3 regions of the Burkholderia sola genome follow, and region 1 is predicted to be linked to each of the others. Evidence: riboswitches for the same ligand, from Rfam matches in the RefSeq annotation. Region 1 holds a riboswitch; each other region holds the start of a gene.

Region 1 (7,578 bases):
TGTGCGTTGCCGTTCATTTTCGCTCAATTCGATGCGTGCAAATGCAAGTGCGCATGCACGAAGCGCGCGATTTCCTGGCTCAGCTCGATATCCTCCGGCGCGCCCATGAACCCGCCGTGCGGCATCCCTTCGAATATGTGCAGTTCGGTCGGCACCTGTGCGCGGCGCAACGCGCGATGCAGCCGCACGGCGTTCGACAGGAACAGGTCGCGCGTGCCGCTCTGGATGAAGGTCGGCGGGAAGCCGGCCGCGAAATCGCCGAACAGCGGCGACAGATACGGATGGGCGAGATCGGCGCCGTTCGCGTAGAGCAGGTTGTTCGCCATCAGCGGCGCCGGCAGCACGACATCGACGAGCCGGTTGGTTTCGAAGCTGTCGCCGGATTCGGTCAGGTCGGCTTCCGGCGACAGCAGCACCAGCGCGGCCGGCAGCGGCAGGCCCTCGTCGCGGGCGCGCAGCACCATCGCGGCCGCGAGATTGCCGCCGGCCGAACGGCCGCCGATGACGACGTTTTCCGGTGCGTAATGCTTCAGCACGTAGGCATAGGTTGCGACGCAGTCGTCGAGCGCGGCGGGATACGGATGCTCGGGCGGCATCCGGTAGTCGACGCCGTAGCATCGAATGCCGAGCCGGTCGGCCTGCATTTGCGCGCCGGCACGGCACGCGGCGCCGCCGCCGACGATCAGCGCACCGCCGTGCAGGTCGATGATTGCGCATGCGCCGGACGGCACCGCTTCGGGTGTCGCGACGTGCACGTCCGCAGCGCCGACCCGGATCGTCTCGACGCCCGAACGCAACGAGCCGGCGAACTGCGCGACAGCGGTCGCGTAATGCGCGTCGGCGCTGGCCTTCACGCGCATCCATGCGTCGATGTCGTCGACGGCCGGCATCGCGTGCAGCGCGTTCAGCGGCACGCCGTCGTCGCCGGTCAGGCGTTGCAGCGCGGCGCGCGCTTCATCGCTGATCGAGGTCGGGAAGGGAACGACACGGCTCGGCAGCACGACGCCGTCGGGTTTGTCTTTCATCGCTTGGGTTCCGTTCGGGGCGTCATGCGGGCGAAGGCCAGTGGCGCAGCATCGCGTCGAGCGCATCGAGGCTGCGCGACCACGACGCGTCGGCATCCGGTGCGCTGTGCGAGAAGCCGCCGGCGTTTTCGAGCGTCACGTAGCCCATGAAGAAGCCGCCGAGCAGGCGGATCGCATGCGCGTGCTCGGCATCCGGCAGGTCGTAGCTGCGCAGCACCGCCGACGTCATCCTGACGAGCTGCCCGCCCGCGCTCGCGGCGGCGCGCTCGGCGCTCACCGGATGGCGCGCGGCGGCGAAGCGGCCCGGATGCGCCCGTGCGTAGTCGCGATAGACGTTCGCGAGCGCGGCCAGCGCGTCCTTGCCGGTGCGGCCGGCAAGCGCGTCGGCGGCGCGATCGGCCAGTTCCTGCAGCGCGAACAGCGCGATGCGGCTCTTGAGATCGTCGAAGCTCGGGATATGGGAATACAGGCTCGCCAGCTTCACGTCGAAATGCCGCGCGAGCGCCGCGCCGGTGAGCTGCTCGAAACCGGCTTCATCGGCGAGTTGCGCGCCGGCTTCGACGAGTTTGTCCACGGTAAGGCCGGCACGCGCCATGACGAATGCTACGAAGATTAGTCAAAAACCTAATTCTATTAGCTTTCGTCGCGATGTCAATTTCATGCGCGTGCCGGCGTGGCGCGTTGCGCCGATGCGTGGGGCCGTCAGAACGTATAACTGACCTTGCCGAACGCGGTACGCCCGAGCGTGTTGTAACCGTACGCGGTCATGTACTGCCGGTCGAACAGGTTCGACAGCGATGCCGACACCGTCAGGTGCGAATTGATCCGGTACGACGCGCGCAGGTTTACCGTCAGGTACGACGCCAGATACTGCCGGTTGGCCGGATCGTCGAACGTCGAGCCGCCGTACAGCAGCGACGCGCCCGTGCTCAGCGCATGCAGCTTCAGTTCGTCCCACGTGTGATCGACGTTCAGGCTGACCGTTTGCCGCGGCCGGCGGCTCAGCCACGTCCGGTTCGTTTCGTCCTGCGGATTCAGGATGCCGACCGCGACGCTGATCGGCGTCGAGCGGCCGATCGTGCCCTTGTACGACAGGTCGATGCCGCGAATATGCGAGCGGCCGATGTTCATCGGCGAGAACGTCGCCGGGTTGTACGCGATCAGGTTGTTGACGCGCGTGTCGTAGATCGCTGCGGTGAACGTGCCGTACGCGGTGTTCGCGTCGAGCGCGGCCTCGACCGACGTGCTGCGTTCCGGGCTGAGGTTCGGGTTGCCGTAGCCGGGGTAGTACAGGTCGTTGAACGTCGGCAGCCGGAACGCGTTGCCGTACGACATGCGCGCCGTGTAGACCGGCGTGATCGCCCACGACAGTGCGGCGTTGCCGGTGTTCACCGCTTGCCCGGCGATGATCTCGTGACGGCCGGCGACGAACATCGTTACGCTGCCGAGCGTCGCCGATTGGTGCAGCGAGAACGCGGAATCGTTGCGCGTCGGCACGCCGCCGGGAATGTCGACCGGCAGGAACGCCTGTTCGCGGGTGAAGTCGTACGCGAGCTTCGATTCGCCCGACAACGGCAGGCCGAACAGGTGGAATCGGTGCTCCTGATGAGTCAGCGACGTCGACGTGCTGATCCGCTGCGAATTGATCTGGTCGGTCGCGAGGGCCGGGTCGTCCGCGTAGATGAACTGGCGGTCGTTCGCATAGCCGAACGACTGGTCGAACTGCGTATCGGGCGTGATGTCGAGATGGAACGCAACGCCCGTCGTCAACTGGTGGTCGAGCTCGCGATTCGCGTAGCCGCTGTTGTCGTAGGACAGATCGGAGCGGTGATACAGCGCGAACGTCGAGATCGACCAGTTGTCGCGCGCATAGCCGAGCCGCGCGTCGAGATCCTGCGCGTGATACGGATTGCGGCCGTCTTCGTGGCCGTAGAAGAACGGCCGCGTCGCATCGATGCCGGCCGTGTTGTAGTCGTGCAGCCCGAGCGAATAGGTGAGGCCGCCGAGCGCGGCCAGCGGCCCGGTCGACGGCACCGTTCCCGACGTGCGGAACTGCGTGTCGAACGTCTTGTTCGAGCCGCCGCCGGCCGACACGGTGGTCCGGTTCGGCTGGTTGGCGGCGCGGCGCGTGAAGAGTTGCACGACGCCGCCCATCGCGTTGTTGCCGAACGACGCGGCGGCCGGGCCGGAGATCACCTCGACGCGCTCGAACGCTTCGGTCGGCAGGTCGGCCCACGGCGCGATTCCGGTGGTCGGCGAGCCGATCCGGATGCCGTCGATGAACACGGCGACCTGACTCGCCGACGAGCCGCGGATGCTGACCGACGCGGACGAGCCGGGCCCGCCGTTCTGCGCGACGGTCACGCCCGGCAGCGTCGCGAGCGCCTGCGTGATGCTCGGGTCGGCGGGCGACAGCCGGTCGAGGTCCTCGCGCGTGAGCACCTGGGTCGACGCATAGCGTCGGTCGAACGATTCGGGCAGGTGCCGCGTGTCGGTCACGCTGATCGTCGGCAGGTCCGCGCCGGGCGCGGGCGCGGCGGGCTGCGCGAGCGCCGTTTCGCCGGCCGCGTGGGCGAGCGGGGAAAGCAGCGCGGTGGCGGCGGACGTGGCGAGCAGGTGACGAATGTTCATGAGGCGGCGGGACGAGGCGTGTGACGTGTACGGCGATCGCGGGCGGAGGGCGGGCAGGTGGCGCATGCCGACGGCGCGTCGGTGCGACGCTTCGGGTCGGGAAGCGGATTCGGGAACGATGGACATCTGACGGATCCTGAGGTCGGGTCGTCCATGCAACGGGCGACCGCCGGGGGCGGTGCCGCGCGCATCGGGACACCCCGCCCGGTGCGGCTGCGTGGACCTCGGGTCGATGGCAGGTCTCCTGGCTCGCGGGTCCTCATCCGTGCAGGCCTTCCCGGTTTCCCAGTGGCATGCGGTGGCACGGATTCGCCGCTCACAGTTGCGGGGGCAGCCGCAGATTCGGGGCGTTGCCCCTGCTGCGTTCCCTTTTGATCCCGTCTCCGGGAACCATCAGCGCGCAAGGGTAATGGCGGGCGGTCAGGGACGTCAATCGTCCGGCCGCGCGCGGGTGCGAAAAAACGTCATTGCCCGGCGGCGGCTTTCCGAATCCTTTCGTTCGAGGGGCGCGGGCCGTGTTTCAGGTCTGAAGAAACGGCCGGATTCGAACGCGTCCGGTCGCGCCGGAACCGGCGGCCGTCGTTCCGAAGGCCGACGGCCGGCGCGTGTCGTTATCGATGCGTGCCGCGACGCTCAGGCCGGTGCCGACACCAGCGCGCAGAAGTTCTCGAGATCGACGTTGCCGCCGCTGATCACCACGCCGACGCGCTTGCCCTGCAGCGCATCCTTCATTCGGCGCACGGCGGCGAACGACAGGCAGCCGGTCGGCTCGACGACGAGCTTCATACGCGTGGCGAAGAAGCGCATGCAGTCGACGAGTTCCGCGTCCGTCGCGGTGAGGATGTCGTCGACGTCGCGACGCAGGATCGGGAACGTGAGGTTGCCGAGGTGCTGCGTCTGCGCACCGTCGGCGATCGTGCGCGGGGTGTCGATGTGCACGATCGTGCCGGACCGGAACGATTGCTGTGCATCGTTGCCGGCTTCGGGCTCGACGCCGTACAGCTTCGCGTGCGGCGACAGCGCACGGGTGGCGAGCGCGGTGCCCGACAGCAGCCCGCCGCCGCCGAGCGGCGTGAACACCGCGTCGAGCGGGCCGACTTCGTCGAACAGTTCCTTGGCCGCGGTGCCCTGGCCGGCGATCACGTCCGGGTGATCGTAGGGCGGCACCAGCGTGAGCCCGTGCTTCTCGGCGAGATCGCGCCCGATCTGCTCGCGATCCTCGGTGTAGCGATCGTAGGTCACGACGTTGCCGCCGTAGCCGCGCGTCGCGGCCATCTTCGCGGCCGGCGCGTCCTGCGGCATCACGATCGTCGCGGGAATGCCGAGCATGCGCGCCGACAGCGCGATCGCCTGCGCATGGTTGCCCGACGAGAACGCGACGACGCCGTGGCGCCGCTGTTCCGCGTTGAAGCGCGACAGCGCGTTGAACGCGCCGCGGAACTTGAAGGCGCCCATGCGCTGCAGGTTCTCGCACTTGAAGAACACCTGCGCGCCGAGCGCGTCGTCGATCGTCCGCGACGTCATCACCGGCGTGCGGTGCGCGTGGCCTTCGAGCCGGGTCGCGGCGGCGGCGACGTCGCCGTACGTGGGGAGAGCGGGAGAGTTCATGGTTGCTGGAGGATTGAAAAGTCAGTCGACTGGAATGCGGGGGCGCACCGGGTCACTTCGCATCGTTGTAGACGGTGGCGCGCGACACGCCGAGATGCTGCGACACGATCTCCATCGCGCGGCGCACCTCGAGGAAGCCGTCGGCCTTCAGCGTCTGCATCAGCTCGCGGCGCTGGTCGGTCTTCAACTCGCGCGGCGTCGTCGCAAGGCGCGTCGCGAAGGCGTCGATGCGCTGCCGGATCGCGTCCGCGCCGGCCGGGTCGAGCGTGTCGACGACGGCTTCGCCGTCCGTGCGGCAGAACTGGTTCAGCATGCCCTGGAAGCCGCGGAACAACGTGACGTCGGCATTCAGGCACAGCGCGGCCACATAGCGCCCGGTCGAATCCTTGATGCCGATCGACGTGCTTTTCGCGGTGCGGCCGTCGGCGAAGCGGTTCGGGTAGTTCGCGAGCACCTGCGGGAAATCGTCGTCGGCGATGCGCGCGAGGCCGAGTTCGGTCGCGGGATCGCCGACCGCGCGTCCGGACAGGTTGTTGTGGATCGCGAGGATCGCGTGCTCCGGCGTGCGCAGGTCGTGCACGACGACCTCGGTGAACGGCGCGAACATCTCGCCGAGTCCTTCGGCGATGCGCTGCACCTGTTCGATCAGCGATGCCTGCTCCGACAGCAGCGGTTTGCGGGTTGTACTCATGCGTGATCCTGGTGTGTCGGGGTGTCCGTCGTTTCCGGCCGCGTGATGTCGGCCAGCAGCGGGCGCGCGATCCGGACGTAGTCGGTCGCGTCGAGCACGACCGAGCGATCGAGGCGGCCCGCGTTGAACGCGATCTCGGCGTTGCGCTCGACCAGCGCGGGATCGACGACGAGCGCCACGTTCGTATCGAACACGAACGGCGGTACGGCGCCCATCACGCAGCGCGTGACGGCGGCCGCGACGTCGGGCGACGCGAGCGTCGCCTTGCGCCGGCCGACCGCATCGGCGACCTTGCGAAAGTCGATTTTCAGATGGCCGGGAATCACCGCGAGCGCGGCGCCGTCGCCGCCATCCTTGAACGTACAGAGCATCGCCTTCGCGCCCTGTTCGGGGCGGGTGCCGCGCAGCGCGGCGATCGCGCCGGATTTGCCTTCCGCCGGATGCTCGAGCACGCGAAAACGCGCGCCGGATGTCGTCAGCAGTTCGCAAAGCGTGTCGAAAACGGGAGAGTCGTTCATGTCGCTCCAGGCAGGCCCACGCGTCGAGGCGCACGGGTCAAATAATCGTCCAAGTATAGACGTTTTGTCATTGATATGACAAAGGGCGGCGGGCATCGTGGCGCCAGTGTGCGCGAAGCGCGCCGATTCTTCAGCAGCCGAAAGGGAATTTCATATTGCGGGATGCAGGCCGAATTCCTGCCGCCGCGTTTTACCGCCGCTTGAAACCGTGTTTTGCATCGCAAAAACGACTGGCTATCTAATTGAAAAACAAGAGAAATTTATATCTTATGTCTTATATAAGACTTGGCCGAAAACGCGTGAGACAGGATTACTATTGAGTCCATGCAGTTCGCTTCGTCACACGCGGCGGGCACGCTGAACCCCTTTACTCAATGCGCTTCGTTCCCAGGAGATAGACATGTCCCAATATCAAGACGACATCAAGGCAGTGGCTGGCTTGAAGGAAAACCACGGCAGCGCGTGGAATGCCATCAGCCCCGAGTATGCGGCCCGCATGCGTGCCCAGAACAAGTTCAAGACCGGCCTGGACATCGCGAAGTACACCGCGAAGATCATGCGCGCCGACATGGCCGCGTACGATGCCGATCCGTCCAAGTACACGCAGTCGCTGGGTTGCTGGCACGGCTTCATCGGCCAGCAGAAGATGATCTCCATCAAGAAGCACTTCAACAGCACCGAACGCCGCTACCTGTACCTGTCGGGCTGGATGGTCGCCGCGCTGCGCTCGGAGTTCGGCCCGCTGCCTGACCAGTCGATGCACGAAAAGACCTCGGTCAGCGCGCTGATCCGCGAGCTTTACACGTTCCTGCGCCAGGCCGACGCCCGCGAGCTGGGCGGCCTGTTCCGCGAGCTGGATGCCGCGAAGGACGCGACTGCGAAGGCGGCGATCCAGCAAAAGATCGACAACCACGTCACGCACGTCGTGCCGATCATCGCCGACATCGACGCCGGCTTCGGCAACGCGGAAGCGACCTACCTTCTGGCCAAGCAGTTCATCGAAGCGGGCGCGTGCTGCATCCAGATCGAAAACCAGGTGTCGGACGAGAAGCAGTGCGGCCACCAGGACGGCAAGGTCACGGTGCCGCACGAGGATTTCCTCGCG
Region 2 (7,578 bases), 1.1 Mb from region 1:
AGCGGCACCACTTCCGCACGCGACTGCATGCGTGGCCGCTGTTCCGTCAACACGAACTCCCCGCCACTGAAATCGCGGCCCGGCGCCGACAGCAGGATCGCGACCTGCAGCGGAAACACGTGCTCGCCATACAGGTCCTGATGGAGGCAGTTGTAGTCGTCGGCGCCGTATTGCAGGATCAGCGGCGTCGATCGCGTCTGTCCTGCCGCGTGGCAGCGATCGAGGAACGTCGCATGGTTTTTCGGATAACGGACGTCGATCCCGAGTGCCTGGTTCCAGCGATTCGCGATCGGTGCGAGATGCGGGTAGATCGTCGTGCGCAGCTCGGCGATGATCGCAGGCAGCGGATACGCGAAATATTTGTACTCACCGCGGCCGAAGCCGTGTCGCGCCATCACGACACGTGAACGATAGAGCGCATCGCGGGGATAGAGCGACGCGAGCGCATCGCACTCGCTTGCCGACATCAGGCCCGGCACGCGCGCGCATCCGTAGCGATCGAGCTCGGCATCGACGCTCGGCCAGTCGAGAGAGTCGACGCGTTGCGCGATGTCCGGCGGTTCGACGGCAGGGGGCAGATCGAGAATGTTCACGGGCGTACCTCGGGGCATCGGCGGTGTCGCGCCGTGCGGTCGCGCACGGTCGAATCCACGACGAAAGTTGACGAACCCAGTCTAGCGGCGTCCGGGCGCCGGCACGCTCCAGATCTTGCGCTTTAATTCCGGCCAGGAAACGGGGAAACGTTGAAGGCGCGGTATCGGCACACTGAATGTGGCGACGGGCCGGAGCGGCGAGGGAAGCGGAAAGGCGGAGAAGCGCCACATCCAACCTACCGCAGCAGGTAGCCGGCTATCGCCCGCCCCCCGCCGCGTACACGATCACGCCAGCGACCGGAACAACCAGTAAAGCCCAGCCGCCAGCGCGATCGACGCCGGCAGCGTCAGCACCCATGCGAGGACGAGGCTGCGCACCGTGCTCCATTGCAGCCCGGAGCCGTTCGCCGCCATCGTGCCCGCGACACCCGACGACAGCACGTGAGTCGTCGACACGGGCAGCCCGTACATGTCGGCGGCGCCGATCGTCAGCATCGCGACCAGTTCGGCCGATGCGCCCTGTCCGTACGTCAGATGCTGCTTGCCGATTTTTTCGCCGACGGTCACGACGATCCGCTTCCATCCGACCATCGTGCCGAGACCCAGTGCGATCGCGACGGCGACCTTCACCCACGTCGGAATGAACTTCGTCGCGTGGTCGAGCTGCTTGCGATAGTTGTCGATCGCGAGCTTGTCGTCGGCGGCGAACGCGGGCTGGCCCGACTTCTCCATCAGACGAATGGCTTCGGACACCAGATACATCGTGTTGCGCACGTTGTCGACGTCGCGCTGCGGCACGGCCGCCATCGAGCCCGACGCGCCGACGGCGGTCGCAAGCGACGTGGACAGCTGCGCGACGGCCGGCAGCACGGCGGGCGTCAGTTCGCGATGCTGCACGTAGTGTTCGACATCGGCGCGCGGGTTCGCGGACGGCGCGACGCCGTTCGTGTATTTCCCGAACGTCGCGGCCGCCTGGTTCGCGACCGCCACGAAGGTCTGCGATTCGGCGGGCGTGACGGCCTTGTTCAGCGCATACGCGGTGGGCACCGTGCCGATCAGGATCAGCATGATGAGGCCCATCCCTTTCTGTCCGTCGTTCGACCCGTGCGCGAACGACACGCCGGTGCAGGTGAGGATCAGCAGGCAGCGAATCCAGAACGGCGGCGGCTGATCCTTCGGCGGCTCCTTGTACAACTCAGGAATCCGCACGGCGGCCTTCAGCACGAGCAGCAGCAGCGACGCACACAGGAAGCCGACGATCGGCGACAGCAGCAGCGACTTGCCGACGCCGAGCGCCTGGCCCCAGTCGACACCGCTCGTGCCGGACGGCCCGTGCAGCAACTGGTTCATCAGCCCGACGCCGATGATCGACCCGATCAGCGTGTGCGAGCTCGACGACGGCAACCCGAAATACCAGGTCGCGAGGTTCCAGACGATCGCGGCGATCAGCAGCGCGAACACCATCGCGAAGCCCGAGCCGCTGCCGACCTGCAGGATCAGCTCGACCGGCAGCAACTGCAGGATCCCGAACGCGACGGCGCCGCTCGAAACCATTACGCCGAGGAAGTTCCACATGCCCGACCAGATCACCGCGACGTTCGGCGTCAGCGAGTGCGTATAGATCACGGTCGCGACCGCATTCGCGGTGTCGTGGAAGCCGTTGACGAATTCGAAGCCGAGCGCGATCAGCAGCGCGGCGCCGAGCAGCAGGTACGGGAACAACGTCCCTTCGCGGACCGGCGCCAGATCGTCGATCAGGTGCGTGGCGATATAGACGGCGCCGAGCACGAGCACCAGCAGGAACGCGGCATAGCCGATCTGCCGGGTGCGTGCGACGGAGCCCGGATTGTTCGGGGCGGATGAAGCAGGTTGATTCATGACGGCATCTCGTGAGGGAACCGCGTCCGATCCTAGCTGCGGCTAGCAGTCAGTTTGATGACAGTCGGGATGACGAACGGTGTGTCTTACGGGATGTAAGGCGAGCGGCGACATGCGACGCGTCGGCGCGCATCGTTCGCTCACATAGTGAGCAGGACAGTGAGTTTACGCGCCGGTGTCGCGCACGTTGGCGGCCGTCGCGGCCAACGTCCAGCCGCTCGGCGACGCGACGAATGTCGTGCACGACAGCGGCGCGACGTCGAGACGCGCGGCGGCCTCGAGGCTCATCCGCCGCACGTGCGCGAGGGTTGCGCGGACGATCGGCGCATGCGTGATCGCGACGACATCGCGATCCGTCGGCAGCGTGCTCAACCATGTGCCGACCCGATGCGCGGCGGCGTCGAACGATTCGCCGCGATGCGGCGACGCGGACGGCGTGCCGATCCACGCGGCCAGTTCGTCGGGCAGGTCGCGCGCGAGATCGTGCAGCCGCTTGCCGCGCCAGTTGCCGTAGTCGATGTCGCGCAGCGCGTCGTCGATGTCGGCGTGCAACCCGAGCGCATCGGCGGTCTGCGTTGCGCAGCGTGCCGGGCTGCACAGCACGAGCGAGCCGGCAGCACCCGTCAACCGGCCGCGCAGCGCAGCGGCTTCGGCGAGCCCGTGCGCGTCGAGCAGGTCGTCGTCGGGAAACGTGCCGGTGCGCATCGCGCGGGTCGATGCGTGTGCGATCAGGCAGAGCGAGGCAGGTTTGGTCATGTCGGTTGTCGGATGATCCGGAGCGGGACGCGCTTACCCGTGTGTCATCGCTTCAATACGCGAACGTTCGCGCGTACAATTCGCCCGATACGAAGCGCGGAAGCCGGTGCAATTCCGGCGCGGTCGCGCCACTGTAACCGGGGAATCGACGATCCCGGAAGCCAGACCTGCCTTCGTACCCATCCATCATTTGTCGGGGCGCGATTCCCCTGAGGTGCATCCATGAGCGAAGCAGTGCTGAAGCCGGCGGTCGTGCCGGCACCCATCCCCGTCCGCGAGCTGTTGCCCTGGGCCGTGTTCGTCGGCCTGATCCTGCTGCTCGCGCTGTATTTCGTCGGTGCGGAACAGGGCGCGACGTCGCTCGTGCCGGGCATGTATGTCCACGAATTCGTCCACGACGGCCGCCATCTGCTCGGCTTTCCCTGCCACTGACGCGGAGCCTGCGATGGTCGGAAAGCTACTCATGCGCGGGATGCTCGCAGGCATCGCCGCGGGCCTCCTCACGTTCGGTTTCGCCAGGATCGTCGGCGAACCGCAAGTCGATCAGGCGATCGCCGTCGAAGAGAAAACCGCCGCCGCCCAAGGCGAGGCGCCGGAACCCGAGCTGGTCAGCCGCCACACGCAGGCCGGCCTCGGGCTGCTGACGGGCGTCGTGACCTACGGCGCGGCATTCGGCGGACTGTTCTCGCTGGTCTTCGCGTATGCGTACGGACGCGGCAGCCGCCTGCCGGCACGGCCGCTGGCCGCATGGCTCGCGCTGGCGGCGTTCGTTGCGCTCGTGGTCGTGCCGAACCTCAAGTACCCGGCCAATCCGCCGTCGGTCGGCGACCCCGACACGATCGGCTATCGCACCGGCCTGTTCTTCCTGATGATCGCGATCTCGGTCGCGACGATGGTGTTCTCGGTCGGCGTGCGCCGCCATCTGCTGGCGAAGCTCGGCCCGTGGAACGCATCGATCGTCGCCGGGCTCGTGTTCGTCGCGATCATCGCGGCCGTGCAGATCGGGCTGCCGTCGGTCAGCGAGTTGCCGGCCGATTTCCCGGCGACCTTGCTGTGGAGGTTCCGCGTGGCGGCCATCGGCATGCAGGTGATCATGTGGACGACGATCGGCCTACTGTTCGGCGCGTGGGTCGAGCGCGGCGAACGCGCCGGCCTGCGCGCCGCCTGACGCGCGGGGCAACCGGGCGCGCCTAGCGCAGCATGCGCGGCGCGCTCCACGTCGATTCGCGCGCCAGCGCGACGAACGCGGCCAGATAGTCGATCGCTGCGTCCGCTTCGCGGATGCCGAGGAAGATCTGCTTCGCGATGCCGTTCTTGCCGAGCTTGACCGGTACGACCGGCATCCGGTCCGCATACTCGTCGGCAAGCCACCGCGGCAGCGCGGCCACGCCGCGCCCGCTCGCGACCATCTGCAACATGATGTCGGTCGTCTCGATCGACTTGTGCCGCCTCGGCACGATGCCGGCCGGCGTCAGGAACTGGTTGTAGATGTCGAGCCGGTCGGTCTCGACCGGGTACGTGATCAGGATCTCGTCGGTCAGTTGTTCGGGCGTCACGTAGTCGACATTCGCGAACCGGTGCGAATCCGCGACCACCAGCACCTGTTCGTAGTCGAACACCGGGTCGAAGCGCAGCCCCGGCTTGTTCAGCGGATCGGGCGTCACGAGCACGTCGATGTCGTAACCGAACAGCGCGCCGATGCCGCCGAACTGGAAGCGCTGCTTCACGTCCACGTCGACGTCGGGCCAGCGCGACAGGTACGGCGACACGACCTTCAGCAGCCACTGATAGCACGGATGGCACTCCATCCCGATGCGCAGCGTGCCGCGCTCGCCCTTCGCGTACTGCTTCATCCGCTCCTCGGCGAGCTCGAACTGCGGCAGCAGCCGGTTCGCCAGCTTCAGCAGATAGTGCCCGCCCTGCGTGAGCCGCAGGCCGCGGCCTTCGCGGTCCCAGATCGCCGTGCCGAGCTGCTGCTCGACTTTCCTGACGGTGTGGCTGAGCGCCGATTGCGTGAGGTGCAGCGCATTGGCCGCCGCGGTCAGCGAGCCCTGGCGCTCGACTTCACGTATGACGACGAGATGGAATCGTTCCAGCATGGATTGCGTGCATCGGGCAGATGCATGAAAAATGTTAATGGATGAATGAAATAATGCCATTTTATTTCATGGTTTGAAATCCCTATGATGGCTGCCGGATCTACACTTTCTTCTGGACGGCAGCTTCATGGTCACGACACACAACCTCGGTTTTCCGCGCATCGGCGCGAAGCGCGAACTCAAGTTCGGTCTCGAACGCTACTGGAAGGGTGAATCGTCGCGCGACGAACTGAAGGCGCTTGGCGCCGAGTTGCGCCGGCGTCATTGGCACGACCAGCGCGATCTCGATCTCGCGCCGATCGGCGACTTCGCGTTCTACGACCAGGTGCTCGACATGAGCTTCACGCTCGGCAACCTGCCGAAGCGCGTGCAGGATTTCCACGGCGATGCGCTCGACAATTATTTCCGCGTCGCACGCGGCCGTTCGGCGCAGTCGACGGAGGAGCACGCCGCGTGCTGCGGCGGGGTCGCGGCCGGTGAAATGACGAAGTGGTTCGATACGAACTACCACTACATCGTGCCGGAGTTCCATGCGGACACGAATTTCTCGCTCGATCCGTCGCGTCTGCTCCAGCAACTCGCCGAAGCGACCGCGCAGGGCGTGAATGCGAAACCGGTGATTCTCGGCCCCGTCACGTACCTGTGGCTCGGCAAGGCGAAGGACGATTCCGACCGCCTCGCGCTGCTGCCGAAGCTGCTGCCGGTGTACGGCGCGCTGCTCGACACGCTGACCGCGCAGGGTGTCGAATGGGTGCAGATCGACGAACCGATTCTCGTGACCGAGCTCGATGCCGAATGGCGCCAGGCATTCCGCATCGCGTACGAGGCGCTGGAAACGCGCCGCATCAAGCTGCTGCTCGCCACGTACTTCGGCCAGCTTCAGGACAATCTGACGCTCGCGGCGTCGCTGTCGATCGACGGCCTGCATATCGACGCGATCAATGCCCGCGACGAAGTCGACGCGCTGGTGCGCGAACTGCCGCCGGAGCGCGTGCTGTCGGTCGGCGCGATCAACGGCCGCAACATCTGGAAGACCGACCTGAACGCCGCGCTCGACTGGCTCGAGCCGCTCGCGAAGCAACTGGGCGACCGGCTGTGGCTCGCGCCGTCATGCTCGCTGTTGCACGTGCCGGTCGATCTCGCGAGCGAAGAGAAGCTCGACGCGGAAATCCGCTCGTGGCTCGCGTTCGCGCTGCAGAAGCTCGACGAGCTGAAGGTGCTTGCGACCGCACTGAACGAAGGCCGCGACAAGGTGGCCGACGCGCTCGCCGCGAATGCCGCCGCGATCGATTCGCGGCGCCGCTCGCCGCGCGTGAACAACCCGGCGGTGAAGGCCGCGCTCGCGCGCATCGACGCGCCGCTCGGCAACCGCGCGAGCCCGTATACGCAGCGTGCATCGAAGCAGTCGGCGCGCCTGAACCTGCCGGCGTTCCCGACGACGACGATCGGCTCGTTCCCGCAGACCGCCGACATCCGCCAGGCGCGCAGCCGGTTCAAGGCCGGCGCGCTGGACGAAGCCGGCTATCGCGCGGCGATGCAGGCCGAGATCGAACGCAGCGTGCGCGAACAGGAATCGCTCGAACTCGACGTGCTCGTGCATGGCGAAGCCGAGCGCAACGACATGGTCGAATACTTCGGCGAACAGCTCGACGGCTATGCGTTCAGTCAGTTCGGCTGGGTGCAGTCGTACGGTTCGCGCTGCGTGAAGCCGCCGATCCTGTTCGGCGACATCAGCCGCCCGAAGGCGATGACGGTCGAGTGGATCGCCTATGCGCAGTCGCTGACGGACAAGCCGATGAAGGGCATGCTGACCGGCCCCGTGACGATCCTGAACTGGTCGTTCGTGCGCGACGACCAGCCGCGCTCGGTGTCGTGCTACCAGCTTGCGCTGGCGATCCGCGATGAAGTGCTCGATCTCGAGAAGGCCGGCGTGCGCGTGATCCAGATCGACGAAGCCGCGCTGCGCGAAGGGCTGCCGCTGCGCCGCGCGCAATGGAGCGACTACCTGAAGTGGGCGGTCGAGTCGTTCCGCATCACCGCGAACGGCGTGCAGGACGATACGCAGATCCACACGCACATGTGCTATTCGGAGTTCAACGACATCATCGCGTCGATCGCCGACATGGACGCGGACGTGATCACGATCGAGACGTCGCGCTCCGACATGGAGTTGCTCGATGCGTTCGACACCTTCAAGTATCCGAATGAAATCGGGCCGGGCGTGTACGACATTCACTCGCCGAACATCCCGA
Region 3 (7,578 bases), on a different replicon from region 1:
CGCGAACGCCTGCGCGATGTCGTCGCCGCCGGTGCGCATCGTGGCCGTTCCCCAGACCGACAGTCCGATCGCGCGCGGATAGTCGCCGTGATCCTGCAGATGGCGTTCGATCAGTTGCTGCGCGGATTTCAGCCCGAGCGACCACGCGGCCTGCGTCGGCACCGCGCGCGTGTCGACCGAGTAGAAATTGCGGCCCGTGGGCAGCACGTCGGGACGGCCGCGCGACGGCGAACCGCTCGGCCCCGGCGGCACGAAGCGGCCGTCGAGCCCGCGCAGCAACTGCCGCATTTCCTCGCCGCCGCACGCGTCGAGCGCAGGCAACAGCGTCGAACGCACGCGTTCGAGCACCGCGAGCGTATGCGGCCATTCGCCGGGCGGCGGCATGTCGAGGCCGGGATCCTCCGAAGCGGTTCCGCACACGACGTTGAGCCAATGCTGCGCCAGCCGTTCGAGCCGTTCGCGCGTATCGCCCGCATGCCGCCACGGCGACGCGTCGAGCGTTTGCAGCACGGCCGGCCGCGGCCCGGTCCACGGTGCGGCCCAGTCGGCCGAAAGCGGGTCGAAATCGCTGCCAAGCGCGAGATCGTGCGCGAGCGCGCCGATCAGGCCAGCCCGTTCGCCCTTGCCGTCACCGACCGGAAAACGTGCCAATGCGAGCAGCGTGTCGCGCCGCTGGCGCTCGACCGGCGACGCGCCGAACACGTGCAGCCCGTCGCGGATCTGCGCTTCCTTCAATTCGCACAGCCATGCATCGACGCGCGTGAGCAGCGCATCCTCGTCGCCCGCATCGCGCGGCGGCGACACGCTCAGTTCGTCATGCAGACGATGCTCGGCGATCGTCGCGAGGATCGTCTTGCGCAGCAGCTTCGCGCGTCGCGCATCGACCATCAGCGCTTCATAGTATTCGTCGACCTGCCGTTCGAGATCCTGCAGCGGGCCGTAGTTTTCCGCGCGCGTGAGCGGCGGCATCAGGTGATCGACGATCACCGCCTGCGCGCGGCGCTTCGCCTGGCTGCCCTCGCCCGGATCGTTGACGATGAACGGATACAGATGCGGCAGCGGCCCGAGCGTCAGGTCGGGCCAGCATGCGTCGGACAGCGCGACGCTCTTGCCCGGCAGCCATTCGAGGTTGCCGTGCTTGCCGAGATGGATGACCGCGTCGACGCGATACGCATCGCGCAGCCAGAAATAGAACGCGAGATACGCGTGCGGCGGCACGAGATCCGCATCGTGGTAGCTCGCGTAGTCGTTGTCGTCGCGCGAGCGCGACGGCTGGATGCCGACGAACACGTTGCCCGCGCGCCAGCCGGCGATCGTGAAGCGCTGCTGCCGCAGCGTCGGGTCCGCTTCGGGCGGCCCCCAGCGTTCGTTCAGCGCGTCGCGCACGGCCGCCGGCAGTCGCGCGAAGCGCGCGACGTAGTCGGCCAGCGCGTAACTCTGAAACGCGGGACGCAGCGTGCGCACGGCGGGATCGTTGGTCACGCCTTCGGTGAGTTGCGCGATCAGCGCATCACCGTCAGACGGCAGATCGGCCACCGTGTAGCCCGCATCGCGCAGCGCCGCGAGCACGCGCAGCGCCGATGCCGGCGTGTCGAGCCCGACGCCGTTGCCGATCCGCCCTTCGCTTTGCGGATAGTTCGCGAGAATCAGCGCGATGCGCTTGTCGGCGTTATCCAGCGTGCGCAGCCGGCACCAGCCGCGCGCAAGCGCCGCGACGAACGCGATCCGCTCCGCATCCGGCTGGTAGCGCACGACGTCGACTTCAGTGTGCGGGCAACGATACGCGAGCCCCTTGAAGCTCACCGCGCGCGTGACGATGCGCCCATCGACTTCGGGCAGCGCGACATGCATCGCGATGTCGCGGGCGTGCAGCCCCTGGTTGTCGGCCACCCACGCGTCGCGATTGCCGCCGGACAGAATCACCTGCAGCACCGGCGCGTCGCCGGCCAGCACGTCGGGCTCGGCGCTGTCGATCGCGCCGGCCGCGAACGCGGTGGTGTTGAGCACGAGCGCGACGCCATGCGTGTCGCACAGCTGCGTGATGACCTCGCGGCTCACCGCGTCCTTCAGCGACGTCACCGCGATCGGCAGCGGATTCAATCCTTCGTCGATCAACGCATCGGCCAGCGCGTCGAACACGGCCGTGTTCGCGGCCTGCCAGTGCGCGCGATAGAACAGGATCGCGACGACCGGCGCGCCCGGCGTCCAGCGCGGCCGCCAGTCGTCGACGCTCGCACGGTCGCGCGCCGGGTGATACAGCGCGGCGGCCGGCAGCGGGCGCGGCGGTTCGGGCTCGTCGCCGAACCCGAGCGTGTGAAACGCGATACTGCGCAGCAGCGCGTCGGCGTTGTGCACGCCGCCTTCGCGCAGATAGCGCCACCACAGCCGGCACAGCTCGGCCTCGACCGTGCTCTTCGCGACGAGGTTCGGGTCCTCCTGCAGGTCGCCCGAGAACATCGCGAGCTGCTGCCCGCGCTTCGACGCGAGCGACACGGCCTGCTCGATCCCGTACGGCCAGTACGCTTCGCCGCCGAGATGATCGATCACGACCGTCTTCGCGTGACGCAGCACGTCGTCGACATAGAAATCGACCGACGCAGGCTGCCGCAGGAACGTGACGTTCGCGAGCCGCACGCTCGGGAACCCGGCCGGCAAGTGCGGCACGACGCTCGCGAGCAGCGACAGCGTCGTGTCGGCCGAACTCAGGATCACGATGTCGGCCGGCTGCTGGTCGATCCGGACGACGCCCTGCGTATCGTCGACGAAGCCGCCCGGCGTGGTGCGCAACAGATGCATCGTGCGTTACGCCTGCTGCGGCTCGGCCGCGCACGCGGCGTCGAACGCGCGTTGCAGCGCGGCCGCGTCGAGATCCTCGCCGATCAGCACGAAGCGGCTCGCGCGCGTTTCGCCGTCCTGCCAGCGGCGGTCGAAATAGCTGTCGAAGCGGCGGCCGACGCCCTGGATCACGAGCCGCATCGGCGCGCCGGGCAGCGCGGCGAAACCTTTCGCGCGATAGATCGTGTGCGCTTCGACCACCCGCTGCAATGCGGCGATCGTCGCTTCGCGCATGCCGGCGTCGCCCGACACCACCACCGAATCGAAATCGTCGTGATGATGATCGTGATCGCCGTCGTCGGCCGAGCCGTGATGGTCGTGCCGCAGATGGATCGTGTCCTCCGACGCCGATTCGAGGCCGAGCAGCATCGCGAGATCGAGCTCGCCGCGCGTCGCACGCACGATCTTCACCTGCGGCGGGATTTCTTCGCGGATCGCGGTTTCGATCTGCGCGAACTCGGCGTCGCCGACGAGGTCGGCCTTGTTCACGATCACGAGATCGGCTGACGACAGTTGATCGGCGAACAGTTCGTGCAGCGGCGATTCGTGGTCGAGGTTCGGATCGGCGCGGCGCTGCGCGTCGACGGCCTGCGGGTTTTCCGCGAACTGGCCACTCGCGGCGGCCGGCCCGTCGACGACGGTCACGACCGCGTCGACCGTGAAGCTGTTGCGGATCGTCGGCCAGTTGAACGCCTGCACGAGCGGCTTCGGCAGCGCGAGGCCCGACGTCTCGATCAGCACGTGGTCGATGTCCGCGCGGCGCTCGACGAGTGCTTCCATCACCGGATAGAACTCTTCCTGCACGGTGCAGCACAGGCAGCCGTTCGCGAGTTCGTACAGCTGGCCCGGCGCTTCGCCCTGCGCGCCGTCGGCATCGTCGCAGCCGATGCCGCAGCCCTTGAGGATTTCGCCGTCGATGCCGAGCTCGCCGAATTCGTTGACGATCACCGCGATGCGGCGGCCTTCGGCGTGCTGCAGGATATGGCGCATCAGCGTCGTCTTGCCGCTGCCGAGAAAGCCCGTGACGATCGTGACGGGCAGCTTGCGTAGGGTCATGGTAGGTCCGGTGTCGAAGAGGGAATCAGGACGGGATCGTCGCGTCGGGGGCGGCGCGGCCATTCAGCGGGCGGTGCGCGGGAAGCTCGCCGCGTGATCCGCGCGGACAGTCGCACGGCGGGCGGAACAACGAATCGGACATGGTGCTTCCTTGCGAACGGTCGACATCGTGAATGCCAACACGGCTGCGGCCGTGGACGATGCGCCGCCTCCCCGCGGCGCTGAACCCCAACGTTTAGGCCGGTATCCGGGCTGACGAACACGCCGCTTCGCCTTCCCGGATGCGCGGCATCCAGTGGCGGTCGTCCGCATGCGCATGGCATGCGGCGAAGCGGCGCTGCGTGGCGCTTCTCGCGCGACGCGTTCGCTTACCGTTGCGGGGGCAGCACAGGTTGGCTCGACTGCGGTGCAGGCAGGCTCCCTGTTTCCCGTTTAACTGCGCGTGCCGGAGCGGCGCGCGCGAGCACCAAAACGCGTGCGAGTGTAGGCGGCGGGGCCGGGAGCGTCAAGGCGAGCGGCCCTCGGCGAACGCGAATGATTGTCGTTTTCAACTGATCGGGATAAACTTCGCCGACAACAACGCAAACCATCGCGCAACGGCAATGTGAGGCAATCACTCAGTCATCCTTAAATTTTCATGTCGAAACGACAGATATCCGGGCGGCGCTTTCCTGTGCTGGCCCTGTCGCTGTGCTCGCTCGCCGGCGTGGCCTCCTTCCCTGCGCCGGCGGCCGAGTTCGACGACGAACTGCCCGCGCTCGAGGTGCGCAGCCGCCGTCATCCGAACGATCCGCGCGCCGAAAGCGTGAGCACGGCAACCCGCACCGCGAGCGATCCGCGCGACGTCCCGCAAACCATCGACAGCGTCGCAGTCGACGAAACGCTGTCCTACGGCGGCCGCACGCTGGCCGACGCGCTGGCCGGCGTGCCGGGCGTGTCCAATACGTCGGATACGCGCTTCGATTCGTTCCGCATTCGCGGCTTTTCCGCCGCGGGCGACCTGTTGCTCGACGGCATGCGCGACGATGCGCAATACGTGCGCAGTCTCGGCAACATCGAACGCGTCGAAGTGCTGAAGGGGCCGGCGGCGGCGCTGTACGGGCGCGGCAGCGGCGGCGGCGTCATCAACCGGATCACCAAGCAGCCGTTGCCGGAAAACTTCGGCCATCTGTCGGCGGCGACCGGCAGTGATGGACGGCTCGGCGCATCGGTCGATCTCAACCGGATGCTGTCGAGCGCATGGAGCGTGCGGCTCAATGCCGGACGCGAACACGCCGGCAGCTTCCGCGACCACGTCGACGGCACGCGCCAGACCATCGCGCCGTCGATCAAATGGCGGGACGCGCGGCGCAGCTGGCTGCTGCAGTTCGAATACGACGCGTACCGACGCGTGCCCGATCGCGGCATCCCGGCGCCGGTCGCCGCGCTCGACGCGGCCGGCAAACCCGTTGCGTACTCACTGCCGTCCGAGCGGCGCGCGACCTTCTTCGGCGCGGCGGGACGCGACACCATCCGCGACCAGAACATGAACTGGCGCTCGGTCTTCACGCACGCGCTCGGCGGCGACTGGGAACTGCGTCATACGCTGGGCGTGCTGGATTTGCGCAGCACCTTCGACAACACCTACGTCACGCAAAGCTACGTCACGAAGCCGCGCGACTACCGGCGCGTGCAACGGGCGCGCTACCTGCAGGACTTGACGCATCTCAACGTGCAGACCGGCGTCGAACTGGGCGGCAAGGTCGCGACCGGACCGGCGCTGCATCATCTGCTGTTCAGCATCGAATACGGCTGGCAGAAACGCAGCCCGACGCTCTGGCAGGCCGACGCGACGCCGGTCCCGATCAGCGGACCGGATCGTTTCGCTCTGGCCGGTTCGGCGCCGCGCCCGTATGCGATGAACCGCCATCGCGTGAGCGACTACGCGATCTTCGCGCAGGACCGCATCGACCTCGGTCGAGCGTGGAAGTTGCTCGGCGGCCTGCGCGGCGAACGTTTCGACGTCGATTCGACCAACGTGCTGAACGATCTGCATTCGCGGCGCACGACGACGGCATGGAGCCCGCGGCTCGGCGTCGTGTGGTCGCCGGTCCGCGCGCACAGCGTGTATGCGTCGTACAGCAAGAGCTTCGCGCCGGTCGGCGGCGACCTGATCGGCATCACGCCGGACGCGCGCGGCAACGCCAACGATCTCGGCCCGCAATACAACCGCCAATACGAGATCGGCGTGAAAAGCGACTGGCGCGGCGGCGCGCTCACCACGACCCTCGCACTGTTTCAGCTCGATCTGTACAACCGCCGCGTCGCCGACCCGGTGCGGCCGGGCTTTTTCGACCTCACCGGCCTCGAACGCAATCGCGGCCTGGAACTGGGCGTCGCCGGCCGGCTCACGGGCGACTGGTTCGTCCGCGGCGGCATCGGCTGGCAACACGCGCGGGTGGTCGACGCCGAGCCGAAGTACGCGGGCAAGCGGTCGGCGGGCGTGTCCGGGGCGAACGGCAGCCTGTTCGTCAGCCATGCGCCGCTGCGCGGATTTTTCGCCGAACTCGGGCTGGTGTACGAAGGTGCGCGTTACGCCGATCGCGACAACCTGCTCGAACTACCCGCCTACGTTCGCTGGGACGGCAAGGCCGGCTATCGCACGCGCGACTTCGAGGTCACGCTGGCGGCCGTCAACCTGACCGATCGCGACTATTACGCGAATGCGACGGGCCTCGCGCAGATCATGCCCGGTGCGCCACGCACGTTCACGCTGACGGCGGCGTACAAGTTCTGACCGCGCGGGCCGCGCCGACGCCCCGCGCAGCCGGCCCGCGGGGGACGGCGTCAAGACGAGCGGTCGTCGCGACCGGCGTTTCGGTCCGGATGCTCAGCCGGTTCGCGGCGACTGCTCCGCGATCGCTTCCTGCAGCGCTTGCACTGTATCGGGACGCCCGAAATACCAGCCCTGCGCGCCGATCGACAGCCCCGGGATGTCGAGCATCTGCGCCTGCTCACGGGTCTCGACGCCCTCAAAGACCACGCCGACCCCGAGCCGACGGGCAATCGCGAGGATCTCCGGAATGATCGAGGTGCCGTCATGCTGCGGCGCGGCTGGCAGAAGCGAACGGTCGACCTTGATGTAGTCGATCGGAAGATGCTGCAACAGGCTCAGGCTGGAGTAGCCCGTGCCGAAATCGTCCATGTAGACGGGATGCCCGAGATCGCGCAATTGCCGAAGCGCCGGCACAATTTCCGGCAGTTCCACGGTCGACCGTTCGGTCAGTTCGAAGCCGACATGCTTGCGCGACAATCCGGCCGGCCAGCAACGGTCCAGCGTCGCCATCAGGCTGCCGTCCCGCAGTTCGTCAGCGCTGACGTTGATGGTCACGCGAAAGTCCGGCTCGCTGTCGAACAGCAGGCGCATCTCCCGCAGGACCGTGCGCACGACGAAGGCCGTGACGTCGGCGATCATGCCGGCGCGTTCGGCGTCGGCAATGAATACGTCGGGTGCGGCTGGCCCGTCGATCCAGCGGATCAGCGCCTCGGCGGAGACGATCCGCGATGATGCGCCCAGCGCGACGATCGGCTGATAGCGCAGGACAAATTGCCCGTTTGCCAGCGCTCGACGTATCTGCGCGGGAAGCGCCGTCCACCGTCGGTGCAGCATCAGCGCCCCGAGCCCCAGACAGCAGCCCGCCGCGCCAC

The links. A riboswitch is a leader RNA that binds a small molecule or an ion and turns the genes downstream of it on or off. The one in region 1 is predicted to bind cobalamin.
Region 2: linked by a shared signal. The riboswitch ahead of KR541_RS21895 (CbtB domain-containing protein) and the one ahead of KR541_RS26450 (TonB-dependent receptor domain-containing protein) in region 1 are both predicted to bind cobalamin.
Region 3: linked by a shared signal. The riboswitch ahead of cobW (cobalamin biosynthesis protein CobW) and the one ahead of KR541_RS26450 (TonB-dependent receptor domain-containing protein) in region 1 are both predicted to bind cobalamin.

Annotation. Positions count from the first base shown of each region.
Region 1 is NZ_FR989676.1:2,229,322-2,236,899, forward strand. Features, by position in the region: gene KR541_RS26435 (DUF6331 family protein) at 1-17, opposite strand, end outside; gene KR541_RS26440 (alpha/beta hydrolase) at 24-1,025, opposite strand; gene KR541_RS26445 (TetR/AcrR family transcriptional regulator) at 1,048-1,599, opposite strand; gene KR541_RS26450 (TonB-dependent receptor domain-containing protein) at 1,728-3,656, opposite strand; cobalamin riboswitch at 3,874-4,066, opposite strand; gene KR541_RS26455 (threo-3-hydroxy-L-aspartate ammonia-lyase) at 4,290-5,264, opposite strand; gene KR541_RS26460 (helix-turn-helix transcriptional regulator) at 5,317-5,955, opposite strand; gene KR541_RS26465 (YbaK/prolyl-tRNA synthetase associated domain-containing protein) at 5,952-6,473, opposite strand; gene KR541_RS26470 (isocitrate lyase) at 6,874-7,578, shown strand, end outside.
Region 2 is NZ_FR989676.1:1,177,920-1,185,497, forward strand. Features, by position in the region: gene KR541_RS21880 (2OG-Fe(II) oxygenase) at 1-611, opposite strand, end outside; gene KR541_RS21885 (inorganic phosphate transporter) at 879-2,471, opposite strand; gene KR541_RS21890 (histidine phosphatase family protein) at 2,637-3,227, opposite strand; cobalamin riboswitch at 3,278-3,416, shown strand; gene KR541_RS21895 (CbtB domain-containing protein) at 3,450-3,659, shown strand; gene KR541_RS21900 (CbtA family protein) at 3,673-4,395, shown strand; gene KR541_RS21905 (LysR family transcriptional regulator) at 4,418-5,326, opposite strand; gene metE (5-methyltetrahydropteroyltriglutamate--homocysteine S-methyltransferase) at 5,454-7,578, shown strand, end outside.
Region 3 is NZ_FR989675.1:1,825,608-1,833,185, reverse strand. Features, by position in the region: gene cobN (cobaltochelatase subunit CobN) at 1-2,796, opposite strand, end outside; gene cobW (cobalamin biosynthesis protein CobW) at 2,803-3,891, opposite strand; cobalamin riboswitch at 4,113-4,377, opposite strand; gene KR541_RS08340 (TonB-dependent receptor) at 4,529-6,667, shown strand; gene KR541_RS08335 (EAL domain-containing protein) at 6,761-7,578, opposite strand, start outside.